4 regions of the Venatorbacter sp. C2-1 genome follow, and region 1 is predicted to be linked to each of the others. Evidence: predicted binding sites of a transcription regulator. Region 1 holds the regulator's gene; each other region holds the start of a gene.
What was found. Region 1 encodes sigma-54, which starts transcription at its own class of promoters, with help from an activator protein. Its sites were predicted from a motif close to TGGCACNNNNNTTGCTNT; they were not measured.
Positions count from the first base shown of each region.

Region 2: the regulator sigma-54 is predicted to act here: its motif matches at 3,606-3,623, upstream of MT343_RS07375 (ammonium transporter).
Region 3: the regulator sigma-54 is predicted to act here: its motif matches at 3,091-3,108, upstream of MT343_RS07270 (formate/nitrite transporter family protein).
Region 4: the regulator sigma-54 is predicted to act here: its motif matches at 2,930-2,947, upstream of urtA (urea ABC transporter substrate-binding protein).

Region 1 covers NZ_CP094879.1:653,715-659,609, reverse strand. The annotation lists gene lptC (LPS export ABC transporter periplasmic protein LptC) at 1-146, shown strand, start outside; gene lptA (lipopolysaccharide transport periplasmic protein LptA) at 133-714, shown strand; gene lptB (LPS export ABC transporter ATP-binding protein) at 711-1,436, shown strand; gene MT343_RS02890 (RNA polymerase factor sigma-54) at 1,565-3,064, shown strand; gene hpf (ribosome hibernation-promoting factor, HPF/YfiA family) at 3,097-3,399, shown strand; gene ptsN (PTS IIA-like nitrogen regulatory protein PtsN) at 3,403-3,867, shown strand; gene rapZ (RNase adapter RapZ) at 3,901-4,773, shown strand; gene MT343_RS02870 (HPr family phosphocarrier protein) at 4,779-5,048, shown strand; gene mgtE (magnesium transporter) at 5,158-5,895, shown strand, end outside.
Region 2 covers NZ_CP094879.1:1,649,557-1,655,451, forward strand. The annotation lists gene MT343_RS07360 (quinone-dependent dihydroorotate dehydrogenase) at 1-893, shown strand, start outside; gene rmf (ribosome modulation factor) at 1,002-1,196, opposite strand; gene rlmKL (bifunctional 23S rRNA (guanine(2069)-N(7))-methyltransferase RlmK/23S rRNA (guanine(2445)-N(2))-methyltransferase RlmL) at 1,366-3,513, shown strand; gene MT343_RS07375 (ammonium transporter) at 3,825-5,003, shown strand; gene MT343_RS19655 (methyl-accepting chemotaxis protein) at 5,379-5,895, shown strand, end outside.
Region 3 covers NZ_CP094879.1:1,619,399-1,625,293, forward strand. The annotation lists gene MT343_RS07260 (trimeric intracellular cation channel family protein) at 1-172, shown strand, start outside; gene MT343_RS07265 (bifunctional protein-serine/threonine kinase/phosphatase) at 238-1,983, opposite strand; gene MT343_RS07270 (formate/nitrite transporter family protein) at 2,093-2,935, opposite strand; gene MT343_RS07275 (DMT family transporter) at 3,301-4,158, shown strand; gene MT343_RS07280 (alkane 1-monooxygenase) at 4,186-5,307, opposite strand; gene MT343_RS07285 (GntR family transcriptional regulator) at 5,589-5,895, shown strand, end outside.
Region 4 covers NZ_CP094879.1:168,962-174,856, reverse strand. The annotation lists gene urtB (urea ABC transporter permease subunit UrtB) at 1-1,459, opposite strand, end outside; gene urtA (urea ABC transporter substrate-binding protein) at 1,537-2,793, opposite strand; gene MT343_RS00715 (GntR family transcriptional regulator) at 3,091-3,807, opposite strand; gene atzF (allophanate hydrolase) at 3,810-5,672, opposite strand.

The sequences.
Region 1 (5,895 bases):
GCCGCCAGCAACTGGCCGAGACTGATCAGCCGGTAACCATTACAAGCCCGCAAACACATATCAATGCAACCGGTATGACACTGGATATCGCGCGTCAGCGCATGGAATTCAAATCACAGGTGGATAGCCGCTATGTTCCGCAATAATCATCGTTTTCTGGCCGGCCTGTTTGTCCTGTGCAGCGCAGCCTCTGCTTATGCCTTACCCGACGACTGGCAGCAGGAAATGGTCATTCTCTCTGACCACGCTGAGCTCGACCGCAAGGCTGGCGTTGTTATTTATGAAGGCAATGTGATTCTGACCCAGGGAACCCTGCGCATCGAATCGGAGCGCCTGCTGATTATCCGCACCGATAGCACACTGGAAAAAGCCGTTGCCGAAGGGACAGCGAAAAAACCGGCACGCTATCAGCAACAGATCAATCCGGGAAAACCCCTGACCAAAGCACACGGCCAGCGCATTGATTACTTTGCCCGGCAACGTGAAGTCAACATTCAGGGCAATGCTCAACTGCAGCAGGACGGCAACCTGTTCAGTGGTGAGCGCATCCTCTATGACATGACCAAAGAAACCGTCAGCGCCAGCGGCGGCACCAGTACCTCCGGCCAGACTGGTGGTAATGGCGAAAAACAACGAATCAAAGTCGTAATTCAGCCACAGGCTCCGGCAGAATCTGCCACCGATAACAGCAAGCCAGTACAGGAACAGCCATGAAGACCCTGAAAGCCGAAAACCTGGCGAAAAGCTATAACGGCCGGGAAGTGGTAAAAGATGTATCCATGTCTGTGCAAAGCGGTCAGATCGTTGGCCTGCTGGGACCCAACGGGGCCGGTAAGACCACCTGTTTCTACATGATTGTGAATTTGGTGCAGGCCGATAAAGGCCGCATCAAAATTGACGACGAAGACATCAGTCATCTGCCGATGCACGGCCGGGCGCAGAAAGGCATTGGCTATCTGCCGCAGGAAGCCTCCATTTTCCGCAAATTAAGTGTGGCCGATAATATTCTCGCCATTCTCGAAACCCGCAAAGACCTCAACCGTGCACAGCGTCTGGAAAAACTGGAAGAGCTGCTGAATGAGTTTCATATTCAGCATATCCGCAGCAGTCTGGGCATGGCCTTATCCGGTGGTGAACGACGCCGGGTCGAGATTGCCCGCGCGCTGGCGGCTGAGCCGTCCTTTATTCTGCTTGATGAGCCGTTCGCCGGGGTTGACCCGATTTCTGTAGCTGACATCATGGACATCATCCGACAACTCAAGGCACGTGGCATCGGCGTACTCATTACGGACCACAACGTAAGGGAAACTCTGGCTATCTGTGAGAAAGCCTATATTGTCGGGGGTGGCCATATCATCGCCGAAGGCACCGCTGAACAGGTATTGGCCAGCGAGCAGGTACGCAAAGTGTACCTGGGTGAGGATTTCCGCCTGTGATGGCAAGCCCTGCTGCAGGGAAGTGGCTGATGATCCAAAGCAAAGGAAGATGCACAAAAGATTCCAAGGTTTACCGCTTGGCGTATAATGCACAGACTATGCCGATACTGAGTGATTACTGAACTTTTATGAAAGCGTCTCTTCAGTTAAAGATGGGTCAGCACCTGACCATGACCCCTCAGTTGCAACAAGCCATCCGCCTGCTTCAGCTGTCTACCCTCGATCTGCAGCAGGAGATTCAGGAAGCCCTCGATTCCAACCCGATGCTCGAAGTAGAAGAACACGAGCACGATGACCTGCCCGATCTGTCCCGCAACAGCGATCACGACACCAGCAGCAGCCACGAAGTCAGCAGTCAGGACGACAGCCACAACGACACTCCGGAACTGGATGAACAGTGGTCGCAGGAGCAATTGCCCGACGACCTGCCGGTCGACAGTCAGTGGGAAGATACTTACCAGACCACCGCCAGCGTTGCCTCCGGCAGCAGCAGTAACGCCATCGACGACGATTTCGATTACGACTCGCGCCACGCCAGCACCGAAGATCTGCAGGATCATCTGCTGTGGCAACTCAATTTGACCCCGATGTCAGATACCGACCGCGAGATCGCCCTGATGCTGATCGACGGCGTGGATGACGACGGCTATCTGCACACCACCGTCGAAGACATTCTGGAAAGCATGGACCCGGCTCTGGACGTCGAAGAAGACGAAGTCATGGCCGTCCTCCACCGCCTGCAGCAGTTTGATCCGGCCGGTGCTTTTGCCCGCGACCTGCGTGAATGCCTGTTGCTGCAACTGCAGCAACTGCCACCCGATACGCCCTGGCTGAACGAAGCCAAAATGGTCATCCGCGATTACATCGAACTGCTCGGCAGCAAGGATTATCCGACCCTGATGCGCAAAACCAAATTGCGCGAAGACGACCTCAAAGCCGTACTGCGGCTGATTAAAGAACTGAATCCCAAACCAGGTGCCGGCATCAGCGCCGAGCAGGCCGAATATGTGGTGCCCGATGTGCTGGTACGCAATATCCGCGACGAATGGCGGGTTGAGCTGAATCCGGATATCGCCCCCAAGCTGCGCGTTAACGCCGATTACGCCTCACTGGTACGCCGTTCCGATAACAGCACCGACAACGCCTTCTTGCGCGACCACCTGCAGGAAGCGCGCTGGTTTATCAAAAGTCTGCAAAGCCGCAACGAAACCCTGCTGAAAGTAGCCACCAAAATCGTCGAATATCAGATTGAATTCTTCGAACAGGGCGAAGAAGCAATGAAGCCGCTGGTGCTGCACGATATTGCCGAAGCCGTTGGTATGCATGAATCCACCATTTCCCGGGTAACCACCCAGAAATACATGCACACGCCACGCGGAATCTTCGAGCTGAAGTACTTTTTCTCCAGCCATGTCAGTACCGATGGCGGCGGCGAATGTTCCTCCACCGCAATCCGTGCCATGATTAAAAAACTGATTGCTGAAGAAAATGCCCGCAAACCGCTGAGCGACAACAAAATCGCCGCAGTGTTGGGTGAAAAAGGCATTCAGGTGGCACGGCGCACGGTAGCCAAATACCGTGAGGCTATGATGATTCCGCCTTCGAACGAACGTAAACAATTGATTTAAAAAACAACAAGCCAGCAACAAGGAGTCTGGACATGAAGATTAATATCAGCGGTCACCACGTTGACGTTACCGAATCTCTGCAAGCGTACGTAGACGAAAAAATGTCCAAGCTGGGACGCCACTTTGACAACATTACCAACGGCCAGGTAACCCTGACCGTTATTAAAGAGCGCATGATTGCTGAAGCGACTATTCACGTCAGCGGTGCCGACCTGCACGCCAGCGCTGAGCACGATGATATGTATGCTGCAATCGATCAGATGACCGACAAGCTCGACCGTCAGGTACTGAAACACAAAGAAAAACTGGTGGCGCGGCAACACGGACAAGGCTGATTAATGGACATTCGCATCGAGGATATCCTCACACCGGAACGCAGTCTGATAGATGCTCCGGTTTCCAGTAAAAAGAAATTACTGGAGTACCTGGCAGGTTTTATCGCAGAACAACTCAGCGACAGCTCTGCCGACGATATTTACGAGCGATTACTCAGCCGTGAACGCCTCGGCAGCACCGGGATTGGCGAAGGTATTGCCATTCCCCACTGCCGGCTGAAGCAGTGCGACCAGGCGATGGGCGTACTGCTGCGTCTGGTGGAGCCGGTGGATTACGACGCCATTGACCGCAAGCCGGTCGATCTGGTGTTTGCTCTGCTGGTTCCCGAAGAAGCTACTGAACAGCACCTGCAGGTTCTGGCGATGCTGGCACGCAACTTCAGCGAGCCGGCCTACCGCGAGGCACTGCGCAAAGCGCCGGATGCGCAACGGTTTTATCAGCGGGCGCTGAGCGGACAACCGGGCTGACATCAGCCCAACGGGCAATGGAGGAGCACAGCAATGCGTTTAGTGGTGATCAGCGGCCGGTCCGGCTCAGGAAAATCCAGTGCTCTGCACGTACTGGAAGATCTGGGCTTCTACTGCATTGATAACCTGCCGGTCGCTTTGTTGCCAGCGCTGGCCCGCCAGACCGAAAGCGAAGAAAAACTGGCCAAAGTCGCCGTCAGTGTTGACGCCCGCAACCTGCCCCATGCCTTCGACAATATCCACGATGTACTGCACCAGCTACCCAGCGAAGAATACCAGCTGGATGTCGTCTATCTCGACGCCAGCGAAGAAGTGCTGCTGCAGCGCTTCAGCTCCACCCGGCGTAAGCACCCACTAACCAGTAAAAGCACATCTCTGGCCGAAGCCATCGATAAAGAGCGCCTGCTGCTGGAGCCTATCGCCAACCTTGCCGATCTGACGCTGGATACCACCAGCATGTCTGTGCATGAGCTGCGCAGCCTGATTAAATTGCGGGTGGCGGATAAAACCAGCACCGACATCGCCATTCTGTTTGAATCTTTCGGCTTCAAGCATGGCATCCCGATTGATGCCGATTATGTATTCGATGTCCGCAACCTGCCCAACCCTTACTGGGACCCGGCACTGCGCGCCTTTACCGGGCGCGACCCGGCAATCATTGATTTCCTTGCCCGGGAGCCTCAGGTCGGACAAATGCAGCAGGACATCAGCGGGTTTATTCAGCGCTGGCTGCCTGCCTTTGTCGATGCCAACCGCAGCTATATGACCATTGCCATCGGCTGCACCGGCGGGCAGCACCGCTCCGTTTACCTGGCAGAGCAACTTAAGGCAGAATTCTGTCATCATTACAGCAATGTTCAGGTCCGCCACCGCGAGCTGGGCAGTGCCGACATTCATCAGGACTGATACGGATGACCAGCACCGAAATCACCATCATCAATAAGCTGGGCCTGCACGCCCGCGCAGCCGCCAAGCTGGTTTCCACCGCCGCTGCTTATTCCTGCCAGATCAAAGTCGGTTACCCCGACCGCATGGTCGACGGTAAGAGCATTATGGCGGTGATGATGCTGGCCGCCAGCAAAGGCACCAACATACATATCCATGCTGAAGGCCAGGATGCTGAACACGCACTGGCAGCCCTGATTGATCTTATTAACCGGCGTTTTGACGAAGAAGAATAGCCCGGCAAAACAATCTTCTACGCGCAATTCTGCGAGTAGTTTCGTGGTATCAGAGGCCTAATCAGGCTAGAATCTGAGCATTCAACCATCCCCTGGACCGAACCGACGCATGGCACAGCAGACCGAAAAGGCTAAAGCCAAGTTACACAGCCTGACCGCCGCGCTGGAAAGTGGTGCGCTGGCGCAGGTGCGTCGCATCCTGAATTCGGGTCTGGCACCGGTTGATATCGCCCACCTGATCGAATCTTCTCCGCCTAAAGCCCGTAAGCTGCTGTGGGAACTGGTCGATAAGGAACTCGAAGGCGAGGTCATGCAGAACCTCAGCGAGGAGCTGCAAAGCCACTTCCTGAGCGACATGAGTGCCGAAGAAGTTGTCGACCTGACCGCCGACCTCGACACCGATGACGTGGCCGACATGCTGCAGCAGCTGCCTGAGCGTGTAACTCAGGAAGTTCTGGAGTCGATGGACCACCAGGACCGCGCCCGTCTTGAGGCCGTACTGGGCTATCCGGAAGACAGCGCCGGTGGTCTGATGAACACCGATACCGTGACCATCCGTCCGGATATCACCCTTGAGGTTGTACTGCGCTACCTGCGCCGCCACAAATCCCTGCCCGCCATGACCGATAACCTGTTGGTGGTTAACCGCCAGAACGAATTTATCGGCACGCTGGCGATCAGCAAACTGCTGGTCAGCGACCCGCAACAAACCGTGCGTGAGGTGATGAGCACCGACGCGCGGGTGATTCAGGCAACCCAGCACGAGAGCGAAGTTGCCAAACTGTTTGAACGCCACGATCTGGTATCGGCACCGGTGGTTGACGCCGCCGGTATGCTGCTTGGCCGT
Region 2 (5,895 bases), 1.0 Mb from region 1:
CAACAACCGTTGCCGGTATTGAATTCCCTAATCCGGTCGGTTTAGCCGCGGGTCTGGATAAAAACGGCGATTATATCGATGCTTTTGCCCGTCTGGGTTTTGGTTTTATCGAAATCGGTACCGTCACTCCGCGTCCGCAGCCGGGTAATCCTAAGCCGCGCCTGTTCCGTATTCCTGAACGTCAGGCCATCATCAACCGTATGGGCTTCAACAACAAAGGCGTTGATCATCTGGTTGAGCGGGTAAAAGCGGCAAAATACCGTGGTGTGCTGGGGATTAATATCGGTAAAAACTTCGATACAGCCGTCGAAGACGCGACTTCTGACTACCTGATCTGCCTCGATAAGGTGTATCAGCATGCGACCTATATCACCGTGAATATTTCCTCGCCGAATACTCCGGGGCTGCGTACCCTGCAGTTCGGCGATTCGCTGAAACAGCTGCTGGAGCCGATTAAAGCCCGTCAGCTGGAGCTGGCCAAAGAATTCGGTTACAAGCCGGTGTTCGTCAAAATTGCACCGGATATGGAAGAAGACGACGTGGCGCTGGTGGCTGAAACCTTTGTTAACAGCGGTATCGATGGTGTGATCGCCACTAATACCACGCTGTCGCGTGAAGGTGTGCAGGGCCTGCGCTACGGCAATGAAGCCGGTGGCCTGAGTGGCGCGCCACTGGAGGATCTGGCAACCGAGACCGTTGAGCACCTGTGTCAGGCGCTGGCCGGTAAACTGCCGGTGATTGGTGTGGGCGGTATTCTCGACGGTGAAGGTGCTGCAGAAAAGATCAAAGCCGGTGCGTCGCTGGTGCAGATTTACTCCGGCTTTATTTACCGTGGGCCGGAGCTGATCCGCGAAGCAGTGGATGCACTGGCCGATTTACGTACACAGGGCTGAGTTTGCCCGGGCAGGTACGGCGTTTAAGCAAAAAAAGCCCTGCTTATCGCAGGGCTTTGCTTCCCTGAAGAGGAAGCGTGCACAACGGGCATTAAGCCCTGGAGAACGTCATACGGCCATTTTATGAATGCCAGAAACGCCGGTGTAACCATCCCAGTGGTCGGCACGACCGGAACGCCAACCTGCAAGCCAGGAGTCTCGTTGTGGTCCTATGGGTGCAAGATCTTTTGAACGGCGCTCAACGCCAGCGCGATAACCACGTGCAAAAGCTCTTTCCTGCATGTCGCGTTTCTGTTTTTTCATAGAAAGCTTCCTCGCTAAAGTTATTTGCTCGACGGCCAGAACAACTGGTTGAATCACTGACCGAACCCCTGTTGTACCTCAGGCTGGTGAGGAATGTTAATTATTTATTACTTCTAAGCGTCACTATTCTTACAGCCACAGGCTATTTGACGAAACGGGTTTTCTCATCATGCAAAATGAAACAACAGCAACAACCATGACCTGGCTGGCGGCTTGTCCGAAAGGTATCGAATCCCTGTTGGCGGATGAAATCAGGCACTTGGGCGGTGAAGTTGAACGTGAAACACACCTTGGTGTGATCTGGCGCGGCGACCTGACGCTGGCCTATCGCTTTTGTTTATGGAGCCGTCTGGCGAGCCGCCTGCTGCTGCCTTTGAATGAAAGTCAGGTAGACAATGTCGACGAAATGTACGAAGCGGCCCGTTCTGTCGAATGGCCAGCCATCTTTGCCGTGGGAGCGACCTTCCGCATCGATTTTCACGGCCGTACTGATTACCTCAACAATACGCAGTTTGGCGCGCAAAAGATCAAAGACGCCATTGTTGACCGCTTCCGTGAGGACACCGGCGCCCGCCCGTCGGTGGATAAAGACGGCGATGTCCGTATTGAAGCGCAGCTGCGCAAAGGCAAACTTAATCTGTATTACAACTTCAGTGGCGACAGTCTGCACCGTCGTGGTTACCGTCTGCAGCCTGGTAAGGCGCCATTAAAAGAAAATCTGGCGGCTGCGGTACTGATCCGTGCCGGCTGGCCTGCACTGGCGGCAGAAGGTAAGCATCTTATTGACCCAATGTGTGGTTCCGGCACCCTGCTGATTGAAGCGGGCATGATGGCCGCCGACATTGCACCGGGTCTGAACCGCCAGAAGTGGGGCTTTGAAGGTTGGCTGGGCCATACCCGGTCACTGTGGCTGGCCGAGGTCGAACAGGCGCGTTTGCGCCGTACCGCGGGGCTTAATGCCATGCACAGCCGCCTGTACGGTTTTGATATTGATGCCGATCAGCTGGCGGCCGCCCATCAGAACCTGAGCCGCTCTCCGCTGGCCGGTAAGATTCACCTGGAACGCCGTGCGATTGAGCAGCTGCGGGTGCAGAACGAAGTGATTGAAGAGGGCGGTCTGGTGGTCTGTAACCCGCCTTATGGTGAGCGCCTGAGCGAACTGCCACAGCTGGCGCCGCTGTATCAGCAATTCCACGATGCCACCATGCGCCTGCCACAATGGCAGCTGGCGGTGTTTACCGGTAATACCGATCTGGCCAAGAGCATCCGTCGTCCGCTGGATAAGCAATATCGCCTGATGAACGGGCAGATCGCTACCCGCTTACTGGTATTCGGTGCTGCCGACGAGCGCTCAGCACAGCCACAGGGCAGTATGATCCGTGGTCCGGTTGAAGCCTTTGCCAACCGTCTGAAAAAGAATATGAAACCACTGCAGAAATGGGCCAGGCGCGAAAATGTTGAATGTTATCGCCTGTACGATGCCGATCTGCCGGAATACGCGGTGGCGGTCGATCTGTATGGCGACTGGCTGCATGTGCAGGAATATGTGCCGCCGAAGTCCATCGACGAAGCCAAAGCAGAACGCCGTCTGCTGGATGTGCTGGCCGTTCTGCCTGAGGTGACCGGTATTCCGGCGCAGCAGATCGTCCTCAAGCGCCGTGAACGTCAGGCCGGCAAGCGCCAGTACGAAAAGCAGAACACCGAACAGCGTTTTATGCCGGTGCGTGAAGGTAATGTGCAGGTGCTGGTGAATCTGAAAGATTATCTGGATACCGGTCTGTTCCTCGATCACCGTCCGACCCGCCTGCAGATTGCCGGGCTGGCTTCTGGCAAGCGCTTCCTGAATCTGTTCTGTTATACCGCCACTGCCAGTGTGCACGCGGCGGTGGCCGGAGCGCATTGCACCAGCGTTGATATGTCGCGCACCTACCTTAACTGGGGCAAAGAGAACTTCCTGCTGAATGGTATCAAACCGGAACAGCACGAATTTATTCAGGCCGACTGTATACAGTGGCTGCGCGATTGTAATGAGCGCTATGACCTGATCTTTATGGACCCGCCGACGTTTTCTAACTCCAAGCGGATGGAAGGGGTGCTGGATATTCAGCGCGATCATGTAATGTTGGTCGAACAGGCCATGCGCTGTCTGAATCCGGGTGGGCTGCTGATTTTCTCCAATAACCTGCGACGCTTTGATCTGGATATGGATGCACTAAAAGAGTTCACAATAAAAGATGTGAGCGCAAAATCGGTGCCGTTTGATTACGGGCGTCGTCCGAATATTCACCATTGTTTCCACATCACCCATCCTGCCTGACGTTGTATGCACGCATTCAGGGCGCGTGAGTGCTGAATGCGTGCGCAATTCTCACACTTTGTTCCGGCTTTGTCAGGCAATCCTGACAAAGTTGGTACGGAACCTGCTAAAACCCTGACTTATTGGATTGTTGCGCACCACTCTGGTGTCCATTTTTCCAGCCGGCACTCTCATGAAGCATCGCAACTCCGGTTGTTGATCAACTGATCTGAGTGAGCCGTTTTTATCAGCAAGAACCCAGCGAATTAAAGTGAGGACACAACGTGGAAACTATTGACGTTAACAGCATCAACAGCGCCGTTGAGACTTTGATGCAAAGCGCCAACACCATGTTTATTCTGCTCGGTGCCATTATGGTACTGGCAATGCACGCCGGCTTCGCCTTTCTGGAAGTCGGTACCGTACGCCATAAAAACCAGGTCAATGCTCTGGTAAAAATCATCACCGATTTTGGTGTGTCGACACTGGCGTACTTTTTCATCGGTTATCAGATTGCCTATGGGGCGAACTTCTTCAGCGGCGCCAGCGAACTGGTAGCGAATAATGGTTACGACCTGGTGAAGTTCTTCTTCCTGCTGACCTTTGCTGCGGCGATTCCGGCCATTGTGTCCGGTGGTATTGCCGAACGTGCAAAGTTCTACCCGATTCTGATTGCTTCTGCCCTGACGGTAGCTTTCGTATATCCGTTCTTTGAAGGCATGATCTGGAACGGTAACTACGGCTTCCAGGGCTGGCTGGAAAACAGCTTTGGTGCTCCGTTTCACGACTTTGCCGGCTCCGTGGTGGTTCACGCCGTCGGTGGCTGGATAGCCTTTGCCGCAGTTGTGTTGCTGGGTTCCCGTCGTGGCCGCTACCGTGATGGCCGTGTGGTGGCTTTTGCGCCTTCCAACATTCCGTTTCTGGCCCTGGGTGCGTGGATTCTGGCGGTGGGCTGGTTCGGCTTTAACGTGATGTCTGCCCAGACTCTGGATGGAATTTCTGGTCTGGTAGCGGTTAACAGCCTGATGGCAATGGTTGGCGGTACAGTGGTTGCCATGATTGTCGGCAAAAAAGACCCGGGCTTTATTCATAACGGTCCGCTGGCGGGTCTGGTGGCGGTATGTGCCGGTTCTGACCTGATGCATCCGATTGGTGCATTGATTGTTGGTGGTGTGGCCGGTGCGTTGTTCGTTTTCGTATTCACCCTGGCGCAGAATAAATTCCCTAAATTCGATGACGTATTGGGTGTATGGCCACTGCATGGTCTGTGTGGTGCCTGGGGCGGTATTGCCGCCGGTATTTTCGGTGCAGAAGCGCTTGGTGGTTTGGGTGGCGTAAGCTTTATGTCACAGCTGCTGGGCACGGTTGCCGGCATCCTGGTGGCAATGATTGGCGGTTTTGTGGTCTACGGTATTGTTAAAGCCATCTCCGGCATCCGTCTGGATGAAGAAGAAGAGTTTAATGGTGCTGACCTGTCGATTCACAAAATTGTTTCGACCAGCGAAGACTGATCACTTCTTTTCATTGCTTCTCACAACAAAAAAGCCGCAGGGAAATCTGCGGCTTTTTTATTTCTGCAGCGGCTGCCTGAATCTGAGCATAAGGGCTGATGAACGTAGTAATAAAGCACTTGTTACGGAGAGCGTTTGCTATCACGCAGTCAGTGAATAGTCGTACTTTTTCGTCTTTACATTTTTGACAGTTCCTGAGTGCCTTACTAGGGTTAGATGTGTTCATCATCTGGATTCTGATTTATGGCGTCGCCGGCGTTTTTCCACCCAGGTTCATCCTTAAAGGATGTTTTACCTTTACCGTTGCTTTCGTTGTTGCTCGGTCTTCCGGTTATTCTTTTACTTGTTTATCAGCATTGGATTACGGCATTCCTTTTGACGGCTGCTGACGTTATTGCTGTGCTCTGGCTGCAAAAAAAACAAAGAACGATTTCTCTGCAGCAGCAGACCGCCAATGAGGATCATAAGCCTGATTATCAGGCGATGTTTGCCGAAGAACATCAGGCTCTGAGTGATATTCTGCCGATATGGATTCGCCTGCAGGGACTGGCCAGTGAGCAGATTGAAACCAATATTACCGATCTGGCGGGCCGCTTTGACAATATTTATTTCCGTCTTCAGCAATCGGTAGATACGGCCGAAGATGCAGTGTCCGGCTTACATGGTAATGATGGTATTCGTCAGGTTGTACAGGAATCTGATCAAAAGCTGGGCGACATAATCCGTTTAATCGAGCAAAGCATTGAAAGCCGTAATCAGTTGCTGGAAGACATTACCGGCCTGGCTGAAATCACCGAAGACCTCCGGGCAATGGGAGGTGAGGTTGCAGACATTGCTGCGCAAACCAACTTACTGGCACTCAATGCCGCGATTGAAGCTGCCCGCGCCGGTG
Region 3 (5,895 bases), 970 kb from region 1:
TGTGTCGCTGCTGGTCGCGCTGCTGTATTTAACCTTGCTGCATTTTGGTGTGAACGAAAGCGTCACCATGCTGGCGGCTTTCTCCGCTGGTCTGGCCATGCGTCTGGCAGCGATTCGCTGGCGCTGGTCGCTGCCGGTATTTTCCTATGCTCCTGAGCGCTGGCAGAACTGAAATAATTGCGGGCTATTGCAGCAGTTTCCAGCTCAGCCAGACCACCGTCAGCAGCAGATTGCGGGCTATTGCAGCAGTTTCCAGCTCAGCCAGACCACCGTCAGCAGCAGTATGGCGGTGGTTGATTGCCAGAACAGCAGAGGATCGCGCTCCATTAACGGTGGCTTCTGCTGACGCAAATAATCCTCAGCGGGCTGATTAAGATTAAAAATAAACTCCGATAACTCCGCACTGCGTTTATGTGGCAGAGGCTGCAATGCTTTTGCCAGAGCAGTGTCGATCCACGGTGGTATGTTACGGTCAGATATGGCCAGCGGGCGGTATTGCAGACGTCGCTGGGCACTGACCGTTCGTGCTTTGACCACATTCAGGCCATAGGGCAGTTCGCCGCCGCTGAGCATCTGATAGGTGATGACGGCGAGAGAAAACAGATCGGAATGCGTGCCGGTATAACCGCCGCAGAAATACTCCGGCGCCATATATTGCACGGTGCCCGGAAAAGGATTTTCCGCCGGAGGCTGATGCGTTTCTGCCAGACCTGCGACCTGCACGGCACCAAAATCGATGATTTTTATGCAACCGTTAGCATCAATCATAATATTGTCGGGCTTTAAATCCTGATGCAGCATTTCCAGCCGGTGAAAAGCCCTTAAGCCTTTTGCTATCTGGGCGACGATATCCCGTACTTTAATTAAACCGGGCTTTGGGTTATCCAGCATCCACTGGCGCAGTGTCTGGCCTTCAATCCATTCCGTGGCGTTGTATAAATACTGCTTTGGCCGGTTGTTCTGTGCCGCTGCCAATACGCAGGGACTGTGGATGCGCCGGGCAATCCAGTCTTCCAGCAGAAAACGCTCAAGGCTGGCGCTGTCGGCCTGAATATCTGAGGCCGGAAATTTTAAAACGACTTTTTCACCACTGTCCTGATCGCGGGCCAGATACACATGACTGCGGCCACTGATATGCAAACGGCGTAGCAGGGTAAAACCATCGAATTCCGCACCTTCCTCCAGTGCCGGCGGTAACGTCAGCTGCTGTAATTGCTGCTGCCATTCATTAATGTTGGTATCGGGCAGAGAGGCAATATAAGCCAGCTGAATGCTGATATTGTCGTCGCTGCCCTGACTCAGAGCCAGTTCAGCAAGTTGTTGTGCACAGAGTTCGAGACTGTTGTCGCTGTGAATTTTCAGTGCCTTTGTAATGGCTGCTGTGATTTGTCCGTGGCTGACAAACTCATACAGGCCATCGGTGGCGAGAATAAAAACATCGCCGGCAGTCAGTGGCATGTTGTGGTAATCAATATCCAGCTGCTGATCCATGCCCAGCGCGCGGGCTAAATAGCTTTGTTCGGCAGAAATCTGTACCCGGTGATCCTGGGTTAATTGCTCCAGCGAGTGTCCCTGCAGATGATAAACGCGGCAGTCACCGCAATGAAAAATATGCGCCTGAGTGGATTTCAGAATCAGCGCCGAAAAAGTGCAGATATAGCCTTTATCCCGCTCCCAGGCGTACTGACTGCGCCGCGTCTGACTGTAAAGCCAGGAATTACTGGCCTGAATAACCCGCTGCGCCGATTTACGCACACTCCAGACATCGGGTGTGCAGTAATAATCTTCAAGAAAACTTTTAACGGCAGCGGCGCTGGCAATCTGGCTGACGTTACTGCTGCTGATGCCGTCCGCCAGGGCAATGGCAATGCCTTTGCGTTCTTTCTGCAGATTATCGGCAAGGCAGGCGCCGTGAAAATCCTGATTAACGGCTTTGCGTCCGGCGCAGGAATACTGGCCAAGCTGAATACGGAGAGAGGACATAAATCATCGCTGCAGGCTGTCAGCCATAAAACCCCGGCAAGCATTGCCAGGGTTTATGGCCAGGGTTTATGGCTGGTGTTTATGACCTGAGCTTTATAAAGCCCAGAATTTACATCTGTGGCTGAGTCTGGGTCGGTGCTGACATCAGCGCACGTTTTTTCGCAGTACGGACGTGGGTGGCGTACAGGGTTAAACCGGTAAAGGCCAGACCACCCACCAGGTTACCCAATGCGGTTGGAATTTCATTCCAGATAAAATAATCCATTACCGAAAATTCACCGCCCATAATCAGGCCAAACGGAAACAGAAACATATTTACAACGGAATGTTCAAAGCCCATAAAAAAGAACAGCATAATCGGCATCCACATGGCGATCACTTTACCGCTGACATTAGTGGAAATCATGGCGCCGACAACACCCATAGAAACCATCCAGTTACACAGCATGCCGCGGATAAAAATGGTGAACCAGCCGGCAGCACCGTATTCGGCATAGCCCAGGGTGCGGGCTTCACCAATATGAGCGACTTTTTCAGCAATAGCACCGCCATCGGTGTTGTAGCCGTAGGTAAAAATAAAGGACATTAAAAAGGCGACGGTTAACGCGCCACCGAAATTACCGAGAAAAACCAGTCCCCAGTTACGCAGAATCTGCCCCCAGGTAACACCGGGGCGACGATCCAGCCAGGCCAGAGGCGTCAGCATAAATACACCGGTGAGCAGATCAAAGCCCATCAGATAAAGCATGCAGAAACCAACGGGAAACAGAATGGAACCAATCAGATGTGAACCGGTTGCCACGGCAACGCTGACGGCAAAAACCGCCGCCAGAGCGAGAATGGCACCGGCCATAAAAGCGCGTACCAGGGTATCGCGGGTCGACATATAAATTTTAGCTTCACCGGCATCTACCATCTTGGTGGCAAACTCGGCAGGCATCAGATAGGACATAGCATTACCTCATTAACGTTTAAGAAATTGCTCAACAGCTGTCCGGAAATAAAAAACGGCGACCCATCCGGCTGCAGTATGCAAGCGGAGTGGACGCCGTTATCCGGAAATTCAGGTTGTGTTCCATATCGCCGTTGATGTGGAATGCAATATGTTCAGCAGGAGCTGTGCCAGTTTTATTTTTTTGCTGCCCGCTGGCATTTATCCGGGTTTTCAGCGTCTGGCCGGGTTGTTATCTTTTTTTATTGCCCCTTTTTTGCGCAATAAAAAAACAGGGTGCATCGTCCTGATTCATTTTCAGCAGGACGCTGACGTCGGTCCGGTGAACACGTAAGATGGTTTTATTTATCATCACCGGGACTGCTATGTCGTTTATGTTGTTATCTGCGCTGGCCTGGTCACTGTTCGATCTGGCGCGCAAAAAACTGACGGCTCATGCACAGCCGCTGACTCTGGCTATCTGGCTCAGTGCCGGCGTTACTCCGCTGTATCTGTTGTTGTGGTTGTCTCAGGGGGCGTCACTGCCGGAGGCGGGTTACTGGCTTCCGGGGTTGGTGTCGCTGTTGGTATCAGCATTGGCCAGTGTCTGCTATATCAAAGCACTCAGTGTCGGCCGTATCGCCTTGCTGGTGCCGGTGCTGTCGTTTACACCGGTAGTGGCGGCCCTGCTCAGCCTGTGGCTGCTGGGTGAGCAACTGAGTGGCTTACAGCTGCTGGCGATGCTGAGTATTGTCGTGGCGATTTTTCTGCTGCATTCGGGCTGGAATTTATTGCTCAGGCCAAAAGAAGCCGGTGCGGGTTTGGGGCTGATGCTGGTCGTCGCTCTGTGCTGGGGAACGGGCATTGTCTTTGACAAGGTGGCACTGACATCGGCCACGGTCTTTTTTCACGGCCTGATTCAGAGTGCCGGCATGTGTCTGGTGTTATTGCTGGCCTATAGCGTTGATTCATTACGCCGCCGTGATCGTTTGTCTGTGCCGCGTTATTCCGGCCCATGGGGATTAATGGCGCTGGCTTTACTGGTGTTTGTGCTGGCGGTCAGCGGCCAGTGGCTGGCGGTAACGGAGATTCATCCGGGCATTGTTGAAACCGTTAAACGTGGCGTCGGCATTATCGGTGCGGCCTGCTGGGGCGTGTGGTTGTTCGGTGAGAAAGTAAAGCCGTGGCAACTGCTGCTGATGCTGCTGATCATTGTTGCCACGGCGGGTCTGGCGTTGTACTGAGCCGGTGTCCTGTTCAGGGGCTGTCTGTCAGCTGCCTTGCAGCTGATGCTCTTCACCTTTGTAGTAACCTTCAACGCGGGGGTTCATTACCTTAAACCACAGTGGCGGAATCAGGGCCAGCACCACCATGGTGGCGTAACCACTGGGCAGCTGTGGGCTGACATCGTGATGGCGCAGTACCTGATAGCGACGCTTCGGATAAGCGTGGTGATCGGAGTGACGCTGCAGCTGGAACAGGAACAGATTGGTGAGCAGGTAGTTGCTGTTCCAGGAGTGTTCGATATCCGGACGCTCGTAACGGCCATTGTCCAGCTTGCGGCGGTGCAGGCCGTAGTGTTCAACGTAGTTGATCACTTCCAGCAGGCTGAAGGCAAAGAAGCTCTGGGCAGCAAAGAAAAACACCCCCATCCAGCCCCACAAAGCTCCACATATTGCTGCCAGTAAAAGGCTGAAGCCATACCACCAGATCAGTTCATTACGCCAGCTGAACGGCGAGTGGCCTTTATGACGCAGACGTTTGGCTTCCAGTTTCCAGGCATTGAGAAAGTTGTGCAGATAAGCATGGGGCAAAAACTGATACAGGCTCTGACCGTAGCGTGAAGAAGAAGCATCGGCCGGTGTTGAAACATGCACATGATGGCCGCGTACGTGCTCAACCTTAAAGCCACCATAAGAAACGCAGGCCAGTAACAGACCACCGGCCCATTGCTCAAGTCTGGGGTCTTTATGAATCAGTTCATGACCGACATTAATGGCGACAATGGCGCCCACAGTGCCGAGAGAAAGTAACCAGCCGAGTTGTCCGACCCAGTTCAGCTCTGCGCTTACAAAAACGTGTCCGGCATAAAACAGAACCGCCAGCTGCATCGGCAGGCACAGCAGCGTCAGCAGGCGGTAAAAACGCTCTTCCGACAGCTTCGGCACTTCCCGTGTTTCATCCGGATTCACCGGGTCCTGGCCAATAATGTGGTCAAGGATGGGGACAATGCCGTAAACAAACAGCAGCGGAAAGAAGGCGAGCAGATTGGCGTAACCGATGTTTTGCCACAGCCATTGCGACAGTGGCAGCAGCAATGGCGGAACCACGACCAGCAGATAGGCGTATTTTTTAAACGTCAGCATGCGTGAGCCTGGTGCTTGTTCAGACATCGACATCTCCTCATGGGGTTTGTTGTTATTGTTTGTAGGATTGTCGGACAATCTTGCGGTGATATCCGTCTTATTCTCTGGTCATTTGCGGTCAGTCTGCAGCGGAGCGGGAGTTGGTGGTACAGGCAATTGCGTCATTTCGGGTGATCCGTTGTCAATGTTGGCAGGATGGGCATCACCGGACGCAGGAATGCGCTACAGACGCTATGGCATAGCCCGGTTGTGCAGCATTCTGTGCTAATATCGCCGCCGGTTTTTTTATCAGTATGGAACAGACCCCCATGAGTTTTTCTGCGCCTGAAAGCCTTTCCGAACAGATTGCCCGCTATCTGGCGCAACGTATTATTCAGGGGCAGCTGACATCCGGTGAGCGTATTCAGGAAACCCGTGTGGTCAGTGAGCTGGAAGTCAGCCGTGGCTCGGTGCGTGAAGCCCTGCTGATACTCGAAAGCCGCCATCTGATTGATATTCTGCCGCGCCGTGGGGCCGTGGTGACCACGCTGACCGAACAGGGCGTTAACAGCCTGTACGATCTGTACATCGACCTGCTGACGATGCTGGCACAGCGGGTTGCGGAAAACTGGACCG
Region 4 (5,895 bases), 480 kb from region 1:
CAACACCACCGAAGACCACAACCATAAAGGAATCGATAATATACGCCTGCCCCAGATTCGGGCCGACGTTGGTCAGCTGTGATAAGGCCACGCCGGCAATCCCGGCAATACCGGAACCCAGACCAAAGGTCAGCGCATCGACCCAGCCGGTTTTAATCCCCATTGAGCTGGCCATCGGCCGGTTCATGGTGACCGCACGCATCTGCAGACCAAACAAGGTGCGCTTTAATACCAGTGCCAATACCGCCAGCACCATCAGGCTGAAAATAATGATGTACAGACGGTTCCAGGTCAGCTCCAGCGCCGGGTTAATCATAAAAGTACCGGCCATCCAGTCTGGCGTGGCCACTTCACGGTTTAACGGACTGAAAATCGAACGCACAGCCTGCTGCAGAATCAGACTGATACCAAAGGTCGCCAATAAGGTTTCCAGCGGACGGCCATATAAATGGCGGATCACGCTGCGTTCAATCAGCACGCCAACTAACCCACTGACCAGAAATGCCGCAGGCACGGCCACGACCAGCGATAAGCCGATATGCTCCGGCATCAGCAACTGCACCACATAGGTGGTATAGGCACCGAGCATAATCATTTCGCCGTGGGCCATATTAATAACGCCCATCACGCCGAACGTGATGGCCAGACCAATAGCTGCCAGCAGCAAGACCGCGCCCAGCGCCAGACCAAAATACAGATTCTCGATATAGCCATTAATGCTGACCAGTTTTTCGATATCGGTCAGCGTGGTTTGCGCCAGCTGGTATTCATTTTTACGTGACAGTTTTTCTTCATCACTGAAACTGCGGATAAATTCACTCAGTCCGGCACGCACTTCCGGATACAGTGCACCACCCAATGCGGTAAGCCCCTCAATCCGCTCTTCAGTCTGATCGGCTTTCAGTTGCATCAGCGCGCGTACCAGGTGCAGAACCTCAGCCACAGAATTGTCAGTTTCCCGCTGCAGTGCCTGATCAATAAATGCCCGGTCGATATCATCACTGCTTTTCAGCAGATTTTGTGCAGCCGCCATGCGCTGTGATTTATGCTTCGATGAAATCTGTGCGCGGGAAATCAGGCTGCGTAATGCAACCCGCAATGAATTATTAACGCCAATTTTTTTAATATCGCGCTTACCCAGCCCGGTGACGGCTTGCAGGGTAAAGGCGTCCTGCGCACTGTCCGGCTCACCGGAACTGTCGACCAGTAACAATTGCCCGTTGCTTTTAACGTAATACAGGCGGCTGTCGAGTAATGCCTGCAAAATAACAATGGCCTGATCATCTTCAGCCAGTGCAATCTGCTCGGCCAGCGCCGCTTTTTCTTTATAGTTTGCACTGATTAACTGCTGACTGAGCTCGGCCAGAGAAGGCTGAGTATCAGCATTGTTTGCCAGTAGATTATGGCTGGCAGAAAGTAATAAGACGGCGAAAAAAACACGTCTGAATAATGTGAACATGGGAACATCCTGTTGGAAAGGAACTGCACGCCTGCGCAGCGTTATATTAACGCCGGCAAACGTGCAGCGGATCGGGCTTACTCGGCCGCTACGGCGCCACCACAGGTTTTGGTTGCTGTGTTATAGTTGCCGCAGTTGATTGGTGCAGTCCAGTCAGAGATCAGGTTTTTGCTTTCAGGCAGGTAGTCAGTCCAGGCATCACCCGGTACCACACCTTCAGTCTGCCAAACGATATCAAACTGGCCATCTTCCTGAATTTCGCCAATCAGTACCGGCTTGGACAGGTGGTGATTTTTATTCATCACCGCCATACCACCGGTCAGGTTAGGAACAGAAATACCGATCATGGCATCCTGTACTTTACTAACATCTGCTGTACCGGCTTTTTCCACCGCTTTGGTCCACATATTGAAACCGATATAGGTTGCTTCCATCGGATCGTTGGTTACGCGTTTATCGTCTTTGGTAAAGCTGTGCCATTGTTTGATAAAGGCATCGTTCTCTTTACCATCAGCGCTCATAAAGTAGTTCCAGGCGGCCAGGTGACCAACCAGAGGCTTGGTATCGAAACCAGACAGTTCTTCTTCACCTACCGAGAAGGCAACCACCGGAATGTCTTCCGCGCTTACACCCTGGTTCGCCAGTTCTTTATAGAAAGGAACGTTGGCATCACCATTAATGGTGGAAACCACTGCGGTTTTAACACCGGCGCTGCCGAATTTTTTAATGTCAGAGACAATGGTCTGCCAGTCAGAATGACCGAACGGTGTGTAATTAATCATGATGTCTTTAGCAGCAACACCTTTCGACTTCAGATAGCTTTCCAGAATTTTATTGGTGGTACGTGGATAAACGTAGTCGGTACCGGCCAGAACCCAGCGCTTAACGCCAACGTCATTCATCAGATAATCAACGGCCGGAATAGCCTGCTGGTTAGGCGCCGCACCGGTATAGAAAACATTTTTTGAAGACTCTTCACCTTCATACTGAACCGGGTAGAACAGCAGACCGTTCAGCTCTTCTACAACAGGTAAAACAGACTTACGGGAAACGGAAGTCCAGCAGCCGAAAATCACATCGACCTTATCTTTCTCCAGCAGCTCACGGGTTTTTTCCGCAAATAAAGGCCAGTTAGAGGCAGGGTCGACCACCACAGCTTCCAGTTGCTTGCCCAGCAAACCGCCTTTTTTATTCTGCTCTTCCACCATCATCAGCACGGTGTCTTTCAGCGTGGTTTCAGAAATGGCCATGGTGCCGGATAATGAATGCAGAACACCGACCTTAATGGTGTCGGCGGCATTGGCAAGACTGATACCAGCAGCCAGAGTGGTCATCGCCAGAACTTTGGTCGCTTTTGACAGCGTGTTTAATCCCAGTTTTTTCATCTTGAGTCCGTCCTTAATGTACTTTGATTTTATCCGGAGTCCGATTACTGCTGATCAGCTCCATTTATGAGTTAGCATTCCCTGTAGAGCAAAGCCTGTACCAACTTATAACCAATTGTTTTTTAAGAGTTTTCAGCCAGCAAGGTGCCATATACAGGAATAAACCCGCATTACCGAAAATTCACGCACCGTTATTGCTCAGCTGCTTTTAAATATTCACTGCATTGGTGCAGGCCGGATAAATCATTAATCTGCTCTGATATTAATGTTGTAGCGGCTCTTCGCTGCCTGAATGCGGTGCAGGGTAATATGGCGCACGGTATTTTTACTGACATCGATATGCTGGCTGAGAAAACCGGCCGCTTCTTCTGCGTTGCCACTCAGCATTAAATTCAGAATATGAGAGTGCTCATCATAGGTCGCTGTAATACGCCCCTGCTGGGTGAAATCCAGCCGGCGGATAATGCGCAGACGTTCACACACCATACGGTGAATCGCCGCCATTTCCTGATTGCCGCTGAGCTCCAGCAGAGCAAAATGAAAGTCTTCATCCATCTCTGCCAGCAGCGAACTGTCGTTCAGCCGTTGGCCTTCATGGCAGCACCAAAGCGTCAGCAAGCCGGCCAGCTGTTCTTTAAGACCGGCGCGCCCACATAGGCGTTTTACCGCAGCCACTTCGAGCAGGGTGCGAACGTCGTATAAGTCTTCAAAATAACGGAAATCAAAGGGCCGGACCTGCCAGCCACTGCGGAAATGCACCTGCACAAACCCATCGCGCTCCAGCCGGTACAGTGCTTCACGTACCGGAGTACGACTGGCCTGCATACGCCTGGCAATTTCGTTCTCACTGAAGCGATCACCGGGCAGCAACTGGAAATCGAAGATATCGTTTTTCAGTTGCTGATAAATCCGCTCGGCCAGATTCAGCGGGCGCTTTTTTTCTTCAGTATCCGTTGGATACATGCTTAATTTCCGCTCTGGGATTTCAGATGAGCGATATACGCACGCCAGCCAGCAAACCCGCTGATATGGGTTGCACTGGCCACCGCTTCCGGTTCACAGATAAAGCCTTTTACCAGGCGGCCATCGGCTAACTCCAGCGTGCCGATTCCCAGGGGCTGTGGAATTTCCGCAACAAAACTGCCGAAAGCGGCAACGTCCATTCGCCACAATTCGACAATGATTTCATGCCCTGTTTCAGAGCCACTATTCAGTAATGCATCATTAATGCGCACCAGGCCTGGCTTTGGCGGCACTGTATTGGCCAGGGCATAAAGCTGATATTTTTTTGCACTCAGCGTTTGCTCCAGCAATATTGCATCACGGCTGGTCAGCTGATGATTCAGCGGCATACCGGTTAAATGGGCGCCGACCACCGCCACCACCACCGATTCGTCATCACGTGCGCCAAGTAATACCGGCGCCTGTGGTAAACGCAGCGCCGCCTGCCAGTGCGCAGCAAAAGTCAGTAATGCATTTTCACTGAAGGCTGGTGCAATAACCGTGATACCGAAAGGCAGCCCATCGCTGCGTAAATTGGCCGGTAAAGCGATGGCACATAAATCGGCCAGATTAACAAAATTGGTATAAGTACCCAGTTGGCTGTTGACCTTAACCGGCTCGGCTTCGACCTCTGCAAGAGTTGGAAAGCAGGGTGCGGTAGGAACAAGCAGTGCATCGAAGCTCTGAAATAACTGCTGAATTTCCCGCAGCAGTTCCATACGCCTGTACTCGGCATTAAAGGCCTGAACCGCTGTTCCGCTGTTACCACCGGCAATAATACTTTTCACCACCGGATTAATGCCGGGTAAATCCTGCCGGATAAATTCACCCACGGCAGCATAACGTTCCGCCACCCAGGGGCCCTGATAGAGCAGCGCAGCCAGTTCAGATAACGGCGAAAAATCGGTGGTGACTAATTCAAAGCCAAGGCTTTCAGCTTTTGCCAAAGCCGCTGTGAATGCAGCCTGCTGTACGTCATCACCAAACCATGGCATATCGGCTGGTACCGCCAGCCGGCGGATGGTTTTTAATGGCGGGTTGCCCACTGGGCGGGAATACGCATCCTGCGCATCAAATTGCGCGGCCAATGCAAAAATGCGCTCGGCATCGAGGGTGTTTAACGCAAAAACAGAAACACAATCCAGGCTGCGGCATGCCGGTACAACACCCTGAGTACTGAGCGCCCCCTTACTGGCTTTCAACCCGACGATATGATTAAAGCCTGCCGGAATACGACCAGAGCCCGCCGTGTCGGTACCCAATGAAAAAGGCACATAACCGCGCGCAACCGCAACCGCAGAACCTGAGCTGGAACCACCACTGATGTAGTCTTCATTAAATGGATTAGCCACCGCACCATAGGGCGAACGGCTGCCCACCAGCCCGGTGGCAAACTGATCGAGGTTGGTTTTGCCCAATACAATGGCACCGGCATTACGCAGCAAACGCACCACCGTGGCATCCGCCGGTGGCTCATAAGCAAACTCCGGACAGGCTGCGGTTGTCGCAAAACCGGCAACGTCGATATTGTCTTTTACCGCAAAAGGAACGCCGTATAACGGCAGCGCCTGCATATCGCCATCGGCGGCATCCAGTAATTGCTGCAACTGAATTAACTGCGCTCCCAGTTGCTGCTCGCTGGCCAGTTCAATCCAGACGCTGCCTTCTTTTAACACGCCGTTGCAGCTTTCCTGCTGATGCACTTCTGCCCGTAATGCATTGAGCAATTCGCTGGCATTAGCGCCGTTACGATAGGCCTGATTCCAGTCACCAAGACTCCAGCCCAGTAATGATTTTCCCGATTTTTCTGATGTGATGTCGCTCATAGCACTACCAGTGTGTTCAACCTTGTATACAAGCTACAGAGCGACAGTCGTGCCAGTTTTTACTATGTCGGCGTAATGTGAGTCAAAACCACGGTATTGGCGGGCTTCCTGTAATCAGCCGCTGAAAAAATCAGAAATAATTCAGAAAATATGCGCGCGGTTTAAGCGCAAAAAAGAAAATATCGTGCATCAGAACGGGGCATATTATTAAGCCCCGTACATT